3 regions of the Pseudomonas sp. B21-054 genome follow, and region 2 is predicted to be linked to each of the others. Evidence: predicted binding sites of a transcription regulator. Region 2 holds the regulator's gene; each other region holds the start of a gene.
What was found. Region 2 encodes FliA, which starts transcription of late flagellar genes. Its sites were predicted from a motif close to CTAAAGTTTNNNNNNNNNNNGCCGNTAA; they were not measured.

Region 1 (3,277 bases), 1.4 Mb from region 2:
GATCGCCGAGACGGTGCGGGTGATGTTTTCCAGTGAGCCACCGGCACGGCGGGTCAGTTCGACGCTGCTGTCGGTCAGGCTGCGGCTGTTGTCCAGGCTGGTCGCGACCTGTTCGGTGCCGGTCTGCAGGCCCAGGACCAGTTGCTCGATCTCTTCGGTGGACTTCTGGGTGCGCTGGGCCAGGCTGCGCACTTCGTCGGCCACCACCGCAAACCCACGCCCGGCTTCACCGGCCCGGGCCGCCTCGATGGCCGCATTGAGGGCCAGCAGGTTGGTTTGCTGGGCCACGGACTTGATCACATCCAGTACGCTGCCGATCTTGTCGCTTTCGCGCTTCAGATCGCCCATGGCGGTGGTGGAGTTGCCCACCGCGTTGGACAGGCGCTCGATCTGGGCGATGGCTTCGCCGACCACTTTTTCGCCTTCGCGAGCCTGTTGGTCCGCAGCGACCGTGGCTTCGCTCGCTTGCTCGGCATTGCGCGCCACTTCCTGCACCGTGGCGGTCATTTCGTGCATGGCGGTGGCGACCTGGTCGGTTTCCACTTTCTGGCTGTTGACCCCGGCGCTGGTCTGCTCGGTGACGGCCGAGAGCTGTTCGGCGGCGCTGGCGATTTGTGTGACGCTGTCGCTGATGCCGCCGATCAATTGCCGCAGGCCCACGGTCATGCTCTGCATGGTCCGTTGCAGTTGGCCCAGTTCGTCGCGTCGCTCGGAGCTGAGGTTGTGGGTCAGGTCGCCTGCCGCCACGCGTTCGGCGACCTTGAGGGTCTGCTCCAGCGGGGTGACGATCTGCCGGGTGATCGCCAGGGCGGCGATCACGCCGAAGAGGAAGGCGAGGGCGGCGGCCGATGCCAGCAAAATCTTGGCTTCGCTGGCTTCATGGTCGCGCACGATGGTCTGGGATTGGGTGAGATTACTGCTGGCCTCGCGTAGCACCCCCCCTAAATCGGACATGCGCTTGATCGCGACAGCGCTTGCGGTCTGGGCTTCACGGAACTGGCCGACCACTGCACGATAAGTCTTGAACGATTCGTTGGCCTGCCGCAGGTTGGAGGCGTGTTCGTCTGGTAGTTGGGCCGGCAGGCTGGCGAGGGTTTTCAACGCGCTATCGATGGCATCCAGGGCAGGCTGTTCGGCGTCGGCCTGGCCGCTGTAGGTGTAGCCGCGAACCTGATAGCGGGCTTGCTGGATGGCCTTGCTCAGGCTGACCACACTGTCGAATTGAGCAACATCGGCGCTTTGCCGCATGGCGTTTTCAACGGTGGCGACACGGGCTACGGCGTTGTCGGCATTGGTGCCCAGTTTGCTGCGTGCATCCTCGCGACTGGCCATGGCGCGGGTCAAATCGGCGAAGGCAACCTTGTAGTCGGCGATAGCCCCCAGTTGTTTGTCGAGGAGCACCATGTCGGCTGGCTGCTCGATCGATTGACGGGCGGTTTGTAGCCCAGGCTCCAATTTTCCGAGCAGATCGTTGATTTCCCCTGGGCCCTTTTCACCACGGGTCGAAAAATAGTCCATGCGTGCGGTACGCAGGTCCTTGGTTTGGTCGTTCAGGCTGGCAATGAGCCCGAGCATGTCACCGTGGGCAATCACACGGCCCAGGCCGACCCATCCGGTGAAAGCGATCATCAAGGTTAAGAACAGTACCAGACCGAAGCCGAAGCCGAGTTTGCGATTAACGCCTACGTTACCTAGCCATTGGAACATGCTGATACTCCCTTGAAGGGCGGAACTGCTTTGTATAAAGCGCTATCGGCCCATAAAGGAATAACAGGAGAAATGAGTTAGATGCGTTTGGAATACCGTGGCAAACCAAAGGGCTCAGAACAGTCGTGCGAGCAACGCCGTAACCGCGGTCTCGACCCGCAGGATTCGCTCGCCCAGTTGAACCGGTTGCAGGCCGGCCTTGCCCAGCAGGTCGATCTCGTAGGGGATCCAGCCGCCTTCGGGGCCGATGGCCAAGGTCACCGACTCTGTTAGCGCTCGCGGGCAGGGCGGGTGGTTGCCGGGGTGGCCGACCAGTCCGAGGGTGCCGTTCGTGATGGCCGGCAGGCGGTCCTCGACGAAGGGCTTGAAGCGTTTTTCGATGATGATTTCCGGCAGGACGCTGTCCCGGGCCTGCTCCAGGCCCAGGATCAATTGCTCGCGAATCGCCTCGGGCTCCAGGAACGGCGTCTGCCAGAAGCTCTTTTCCACACGATAGCTGTTGACCAGGATCACCCGTGGCACGCCCATGGTGGCGATGGTTTGGAACACTCGGCGGAGCATTTTCGGGCGAGGCAGGGCCAGTACCAGCGTGAGCGGCAACTTGGCCGGTGGCGGTTGGTCGAGGGTCACCTGCAGTTCGGCCTCGCGGGCTTCCAGGCGCAGTACCTGGGCCGTGCCCATCAAGCCGCCGATGCGCCCGACCCGCAGGCTGTCGCCGACGGCGCTGCGGTGGACTTCCTGCATGTGAGTCAACCGACGATCACTCAGGACAACCCGGTCAGGCCCGATGAAATCGGCCTCTTCGAGCAGCAGCAGGTTCACGCTTGGGTCGCAGGCGGCTGGTCGTTGTGGTCGTCGACGGGCTGTTCCTCGGGCTCTTCTTCCCTGCGCTTGCGCACGAGGGCGCCGAACAGGATGCCGATTTCGAACAGCAGCCACATCGGCACGGCCAGCAGGGTCTGGGAGAAAATGTCCGGCGGGGTCAGGATCATGCCGACCACGAAGCAACCGATGATCACGTAGGGACGGATTTTCTTCAGGTACGCCACGTCAACCACGCCGATCCACACCAGCAATACCACGGCCACCGGGATTTCGAACGCCACGCCGAAGGCGAAGAACAGCGTCATGACGAAGTCCAGGTAACTGGTGATGTCGGTCATCATCTCCACGCCCGCCGGAGTGGCGGCGGCGAAGAACTTGAAGATCAGCGGGAACACGAAGAAGTAGGCGAAGGCCATGCCGGTGTAGAACAGCAGGATGCTCGACACCAGCAGCGGCACGGCGATGCGTTTTTCATGCTTGTACAGGCCCGGCGCGATGAAGCCCCAGATCTGGTGCAGGATCACCGGGATCGCGAGGAACAGCGAGACCATCATCGTCAGCTTCAGTGGCGTCAGGAACGGCGACGACACGTCGGTGGCGATCATCGTTGCCCCTACCGGCAGGTACTGGCGCAGCGGCGTGGAGACGAAGGTATAGATCTGCTGGGTGAAGGAAAACAGCCCGGCGAAGATGATGAAGACCGCCGCGACGCAACGCAGCAGGCGCGTGCGCAACTCGGTGAGGT
Region 2 (3,277 bases):
TGAGCCTGGCGATCGGTCATGAACTACCGGTGGCCTATCTGACCGACGGACCGCGGATCCCGGATGATTTGCATCTGCCGCGCCGTCATCAACTGGTCAGTCGTGCCGTGAGTGTGCAAATGCAGGAAGAACCCAGCGAGGAAGCCATGGCTGACATGTTCGCTGACATCTACCACAGCCCGACCAAACAGGTCGGCTGAGGTAATCATGAATATTTTTTGTACCTACATCGATGGTCTGCCATGCATTGTTCCGAATGGGAACGCGCAGCCAGTAATGTGGCCTCCGTCTAAGTAAGACAAGGTAAAGAACGAACATGGGCAGCATGCATCCCGTACAGGTGATCGCGGTGACCGGCGGCAAAGGTGGCGTCGGGAAGACTAACGTGTCAGTGAACTTGTCCCTGGCTCTGGCAGAGCTTGGCCGACGGGTCATGCTGCTGGACGCCGACCTGGGCCTGGCGAACGTCGATGTGCTGCTGGGGCTCACCCCCAAGCGCACGCTGGCGGACGTCATCGAAGGTCGCTGCGAACTGCGCGACGTGCTGCTGCAGGGGCCAGGCGGTATTCGCATCGTGCCGGCGGCCTCTGGCACCCAGAGCATGGTTCATCTGACCCCGGCCCAGCACGCGGGCCTGATCCAGGCCTTCAGCGACATCGGTGACAACCTCGATGTGCTGGTGATCGACACCGCAGCCGGTATCGGTGACTCGGTCGTCAGTTTCGTCCGCGCCGCCCAGGAAGTACTGCTGGTGGTCTGCGACGAACCGACGTCCATCACCGACGCCTACGCCCTGATCAAGTTATTGAACCGTGACTACGGCATGAACCGCTTCCGCGTCCTGGCCAACATGGCCCAGAGCCCGCAGGAAGGGCGCAACCTGTTCGCCAAGTTGACCAAGGTCACCGATCGCTTCCTGGACGTCGCCCTACAATACGTCGGCGCCGTGCCGTACGACGAAAGCGTACGCAAGGCCGTCCAGAAGCAACGTGCCGTTTATGAAGCTTTTCCCCGTTCCAAATGCGCGCTGGCGTTCAAGGCGATCGCCCAGAAGGTCGACACCTGGCCACTGCCGGCCAACCCTCGCGGGCATCTGGAATTTTTCGTCGAGCGTCTTGTGCAACAAACAGCAGGGCCCGTGCTATGACTGCCAGCGGTTACAACCATCTCTACAAAAAATCGGCACGGGACGCCCAATACGAACTGATTGAGCGTTATGCGCCACTGGTCAAGCGTATCGCCTATCACTTGTTGGCGCGGTTGCCGGCCAGTGTCCAGGTCGAGGACTTGATCCAGGCGGGCATGATCGGCCTGCTCGAAGTATCGAATAAATACGATGCGAGCAAGGGCGCCAGTTTCGAGACGTATGCCGGTATTCGCATCCGTGGGGCGATGCTCGATGAAGTCCGCAAGGGCGATTGGGCACCGCGTTCGGTGCACCGTAATACCCGTATGGTCAGTGACGCGATTCGCGCTATTGAAGCTAAAACCGGGCGTGACGCTAAAGATCACGAGGTTGCGGCCGAACTCCAGTTGAGTCTCGATGATTATTACGGGATTTTGAACGATACCTTGGGCAGCCGCCTGTTCAGTTTCGACGACCTGTTGCAGGACGGCGAACACGAAGGGCTGCACGAGGACAATGCGAGTGCTCACATGGAGCCGTCGCGTGACCTGGAAGATGAGCGTTTCCAGAGCGCGCTGGCGGATGCGATTGCCAATTTGCCGGAGCGTGAGCGACTGGTCTTGGCGTTGTACTACGACGAAGAGCTGAATCTCAAGGAAATCGGTGAGGTCCTGGGGGTCAGCGAATCGCGGGTCAGCCAGTTACACAGCCAGTGCGCGGCCCGTTTGCGGGGGCGTTTGGGGGAGTGGCGAGCGCGCTGACTGCAGTGTGGGGACACTGCGAACGAGGTTGGTCTGGCAAGCACTGCGCCAGTCTCCATTCGCGGGGCTCCAGACCGTTGTCGAGTGTTGTGCCGGATTGATTGAAATGGCGCGTTCAGGTGCTGGACGCGTTTAAGACTGCTTGGAGGTCGAATTGGACAAGAACATGAAAATCCTCATCGTTGATGACTTCTCAACGATGCGGCGGATCATAAAAAACCTGTTGCGTGACCTTGGGTTCACCAACACGGTCGAGGCCGACGATGGCACCACTGCCATTCCGGTCCTCAACAGCGGGAGCATCGACTTTCTGGTGACTGACTGGAACATGCCCGGCATGACCGGTATCGACTTGCTGCGCCATGTGCGCGCCGACGAAAAACTCAAGCACCTTCCCGTGCTGATGGTGACTGCCGAAGCCAAGCGCGAGCAGATCATCGAAGCGGCTCAGGCCGGTGTAAACGGCTATGTGGTCAAACCCTTCACGGCCCAGGCGTTGAAAGAGAAGATCGAGAAAATCTTCGAACGCATCGGTTAACCGCGCCACGGGGGAGCTATGGATAACGAATCTTCAATGGGCGATTTTGAATCGACCCTGAAAAAACATGCCCGCGAACTGGTCGACAGCCTTGAAAAAGGTCGTTTTGGCGATGCGGTTCAAATGATCCATGAGCTCAACCAGACCCGTGACCGGGGTCTGTATCAGGAAGTGGGCAAGCTCACGCGTGAATTGCACAGCGCCATTGTCAATTTCCAGATCGACCCGAACATGCCCCAGGCCGAGGAAGTCTCGCAGATCACCGACGCCACCGAGCGTCTGGGTTATGTGGTCAAGCTGACCGAGGCCGCAGCGAACCGCACCATGGACCTGGTGGAAAGCGCAACGCCGCTGGTCAATGGCCTGAGCGAGGAAGCCCAGGCCTTGAGCACCGACTGGGGTCGGTTCATGCGGCGCGAAGTCGGCGCTGAGGAGTTTCGGGACCTGGCCCGGCGGGTCGACGGTTTCCTGACGCGTAGCAGCGCCGATAGCCGCGCGGTGGCAAGCAATCTCAACGACATTCTGCTGGCTCAGGACTATCAAGACCTGACCGGTCAGGTGATCAAGCGCGTGACCCAATTGGTCACCGAAGTCGAAAGTAATCTGCTCAAACTGGTGTTGATGGCCAGCCAGGTCGACCGCTTTGCAGGCATCGAACACGACCGTGAAGCGATCCTTGCTGAAAAAGATCCACAAAAACATCTCTCTCAGGGTGAAGGTCCGCAGATTCATGCCGATAAAAGAGAAGACGTTATGTCCGGTCAGGACGATGTGGACGATTTGCTGTCCAGCCTTGGATTCTGAGTTTTAGCCCTGTTTTAGGAGCAGCCATTAATGAGCTTCGGCGCCGAT
Region 3 (3,277 bases), 1.2 Mb from region 2:
TCAGGCATGTGAGGTCTCCAGGGGCGCAAAGGGAAAGGATTGTACCAAGTTCAGCGGCCGCGGTTGGTAAAGGTATGCAGGGCCCTTTCGATGCATTGCACGGTTTTGCCGAACGCTTGCACGGTCACGTCCGAGAACGGTCCGCCGCCCTGGTCCACTACCACCAGCATGATCACTCGACCGTTGCAGGTCAGCGAGCGCAGCAGCAGGTGCTCGCCCCGGAACAGGCTGCTCAGGCCCGGCGGCAGCAACGCCGAGAATTGGGCATTGTTGTCCGGGTTCAGGCGAACCTGGGCCTGCTGGGCCAGCAACCGCTGCAAGACCTTGCTTTGATTGATGGAAAAACTGGCGGCCGCGGCCTCCTTGGGCAGGCCGGCGGTCTGGTGCACACGTACGCTGGTCTGGCTGCGATCAGCCATCAGGATCATTACCCGGCGCATCCCGCACGCCACCAGCGCGTCCCGTGCCGAGGTGGTCAGGTGCATGGCATTGCTGAAGGGGCTCGGTTCCACCAGCAACGCAGAGCATTGCTTGCGCCACTGGGTCAGGTCTTCGGCACTCGGCGGGGCGGCGGGTAGCAGTCCGGGGTGGATGCGGCGGCTGCCCCAGGGCCAGATCAGCGCCACGGCCGGGTGCCAGAGATCGGGCATGGCGTCGTGGCGGGCACTGGTGACGGCTTGTTGGTGCAGCTGCTGCTGGACGTCATCCATCGACATCTGCAGATACAAACTGGTGAGATATTGCCAGCGAGCGCTGTTGGGGGAGTCCCAGGCTTGTTGCGCTGAAAGGGCCAGGCCGTTGGCCAGCAGCACGGTATTGGCGGGCTGATTGAGCCAGCGCCGCAGGGTCGGGTCATCGTCCAGGCGATTCTGCTGGCGCAGCGGGTGCTCGCTGTCCCGGGCGATGCGGAGCACTTGCACCAGTTCGCGGCGTTCGTTGAGCAGCAGGCGGTAGCCCTGCATTATCCAGATCGGCAGGCGCCAGGTTTCCACCAGCGCCAGGCAGATTTCCAGCAGGCTGACGCCGAACAGTTCGCGTTCGACCTCGCGGGCGGGCTGGCCTTTATGGATGACCCGCAATTCCCACTCTCCCAGCAATCGCGGATGAGTCAGGGCCAGTGGCCAGAGCGGTGACAGAAACAACAGGCTGCCCCAGTGGATGTCTTGCCACAGCCGCGCCAGGCGGCTGGCAAAAAAACCGTTGGCCTGTTGCGTAGCGTGTTGGCTGATCAATTGCAGCTGGCGCAGGGCGATGGGTATTTCATGACCCGGCAACGAGGGCAGGCGGGCGAGCAGTTCTTCGGTGCGTTTAAGGCCGAGGCGGTTGATGGCCACCTCGAGGTTTTCGGCCGGTTCCGCGAGGCTGCCATGGGTGTGATGGTTGGCTTCGCGGATGACGCTCAAGACCAGGGCGGGGCTGTCCTGCATCAGCTCGGCGATGTCACGCAGCGACCGGCGGCTGTCGGCAAGTGCCTTGCAGACCAGGTCATGACTGGCGTGGGGCACGGGCAGGTGGACGCCGTCGAGCAGCTTGACCCAGCCTTCGAGCGTGGTCGGTCGTGGAGTTGGAACCTTCGTTTCGTTAGCCATGGTTGGACGTGATCATCGCAAAGGGTATCTACGCCCGGAACGGGGCAAAATTGGCTTTTCGCCGGAACTGACTATAGTCTGGCGCAGTTTTGCCGATAAGTAGAAGAAGAGATTTTTCAGCTTCCGAATATGACCTTGAACCCGACTTAAATAAGTACTTTCTATCTATGGCTAAAATTATCGGCATCATTGTCGTGTTCGCGAGCGTACTCGGCGGATACGTGCTCTCCCATGGCAAGATTGCCGCCCTGATCCAACCTTTCGAGGTCTTGATCATCGGTGGCGCGGCCCTCGGCGCATTCTTGCAGGCCAACCCCGGCTATATGACCATGCATGTGCTCAAGAAGTCTCTGGGCATGTTCAGTTCGCGTTTCAGCCACACCTTCTACCTTGAGGTGCTGGGGCTGATCTACGAAATCCTCAACAAGAGCCGCCGCGAAGGCATGATGGCGATCGAAGGCGATATCGAAGACGCCGCCGCCAGCCCGATTTTCGCCAAGTACCCCTCGGTGCTCAAGGACGCCCGCATGACGGCGTTCATCTGTGATTACCTGCGCATCATGTCGTCCGGCAACATGGCTCCCCATGAGCTTGAAGGCCTGTTCGACATGGAACTGTACAGTCTCAAGGAAGACCTGGAGCACCCCTCCCATGCGGTCACCGGCATCGCCGACGCCATGCCGGGTTTCGGTATCGTCGCGGCGGTATTGGGCATCGTGGTGACCATGGCGTCCCTGGGCGACGGCGACCAGAAGTCCATCGGCCTGCACGTGGGTGCGGCCCTGGTGGGGACCTTCTTCGGTATCTTGGCCGCGTATGGTTTCTTCGGGCCGCTGGCCACTTCCCTGGCCCATGATGCCAAGGAAGAGCTCAATATCTACGAAGCCATCAAGGCTTCCCTGGTGGCCTCGGCCTCGGGCATGCCGCCATCGCTGGCGGTGGAGTTCGGTCGCAAGGTCCTGTATCCGGCGCACCGTCCAAGCTTCGCCGAGCTGGAACAAGCGGTTCGCGGTCGTTAAGTCATGGAGAATAACCAGCCGATCATCATCAAGCGCGTCAAGCGCATAGCCGCTGGGCATCACGGGGGCGCTTGGAAAATCGCCTTCGCCGACTTCGCGACGGCGATGATGGCGTTCTTCCTGGTGCTGTGGCTGCTGTCCACCGCGACCCCAGAGCAGAAAATTGCCATTGCCGGTTACTTCAAGGACCCGGTCGGTTTTTCCGAAAGCGGCACGCCCTACATCATCGATCTGGGTGGTTCGCCGACCCTCGCGCCGGACACGACGCTCAACCCGGAAGTCAAGTCCCAGCCCCAGCCCGACAAGGTGACGGTGGACTCCGAGCAGGTCGAAGGGATGGCCGAGCAGATCGAGCGCGAGCGTCTGGAATTGCTGCTGCAAGAATTGCAGAACAAGGTCGAAGAGAACCCGCAACTGCAGAAATTCAAGGACCAGATCCTGTTCGAAATCACGCCGAACGGCTTGCGCATCCAGATCATGGACGCCGAGAACCGGCCGATGTTCGATTCCGGCAGTGCGCGCCTGAAACCTTATTTCGAAGACATTCTGCTGGCCATGGCCGACACCATCAAAGCGGTGCCGAACAAAATCAGCATCAGCGGTCATACCGATGCCAAGCCCTACGTCGGCAAAGGTGATTTCGGTAACTGGGAACTGTCCGCCAACCGC

Region 1: LOY70_RS01960 (methyl-accepting chemotaxis protein) is a predicted target of FliA. The motif match lies at 1,750-1,777, and genes of this name have one in related genera.
Region 3: motA (flagellar motor stator protein MotA) is a predicted target of FliA. The motif match lies at 1,661-1,688, and genes of this name have one in related genera.

The regions. Positions count from the first base shown of each region.
Region 1 is NZ_CP087204.1:444,048-447,324, forward strand. Features, by position in the region: gene LOY70_RS01960 (methyl-accepting chemotaxis protein) at 1-1,707, opposite strand, end outside; gene LOY70_RS01965 (16S rRNA (uracil(1498)-N(3))-methyltransferase) at 1,822-2,529, opposite strand; gene tatC (twin-arginine translocase subunit TatC) at 2,526-3,277, opposite strand, start outside.
Region 2 is NZ_CP087204.1:1,868,209-1,871,485, forward strand. Features, by position in the region: gene flhF (flagellar biosynthesis protein FlhF) at 1-200, shown strand, start outside; gene fleN (flagellar synthesis regulator FleN) at 317-1,147, shown strand; gene fliA (RNA polymerase sigma factor FliA) at 1,144-1,887, shown strand; gene LOY70_RS08305 (chemotaxis response regulator CheY) at 2,054-2,425, shown strand; gene LOY70_RS08310 (protein phosphatase CheZ) at 2,444-3,229, shown strand; gene LOY70_RS08315 (chemotaxis protein CheA) at 3,260-3,277, shown strand, end outside.
Region 3 is NZ_CP087204.1:628,725-632,001, forward strand. Features, by position in the region: gene LOY70_RS02730 (rhodanese-like domain-containing protein) at 1-8, opposite strand, end outside; gene LOY70_RS02735 (HDOD domain-containing protein) at 51-1,589, opposite strand; gene motA (flagellar motor stator protein MotA) at 1,757-2,608, shown strand; gene motB (flagellar motor protein MotB) at 2,612-3,277, shown strand, end outside.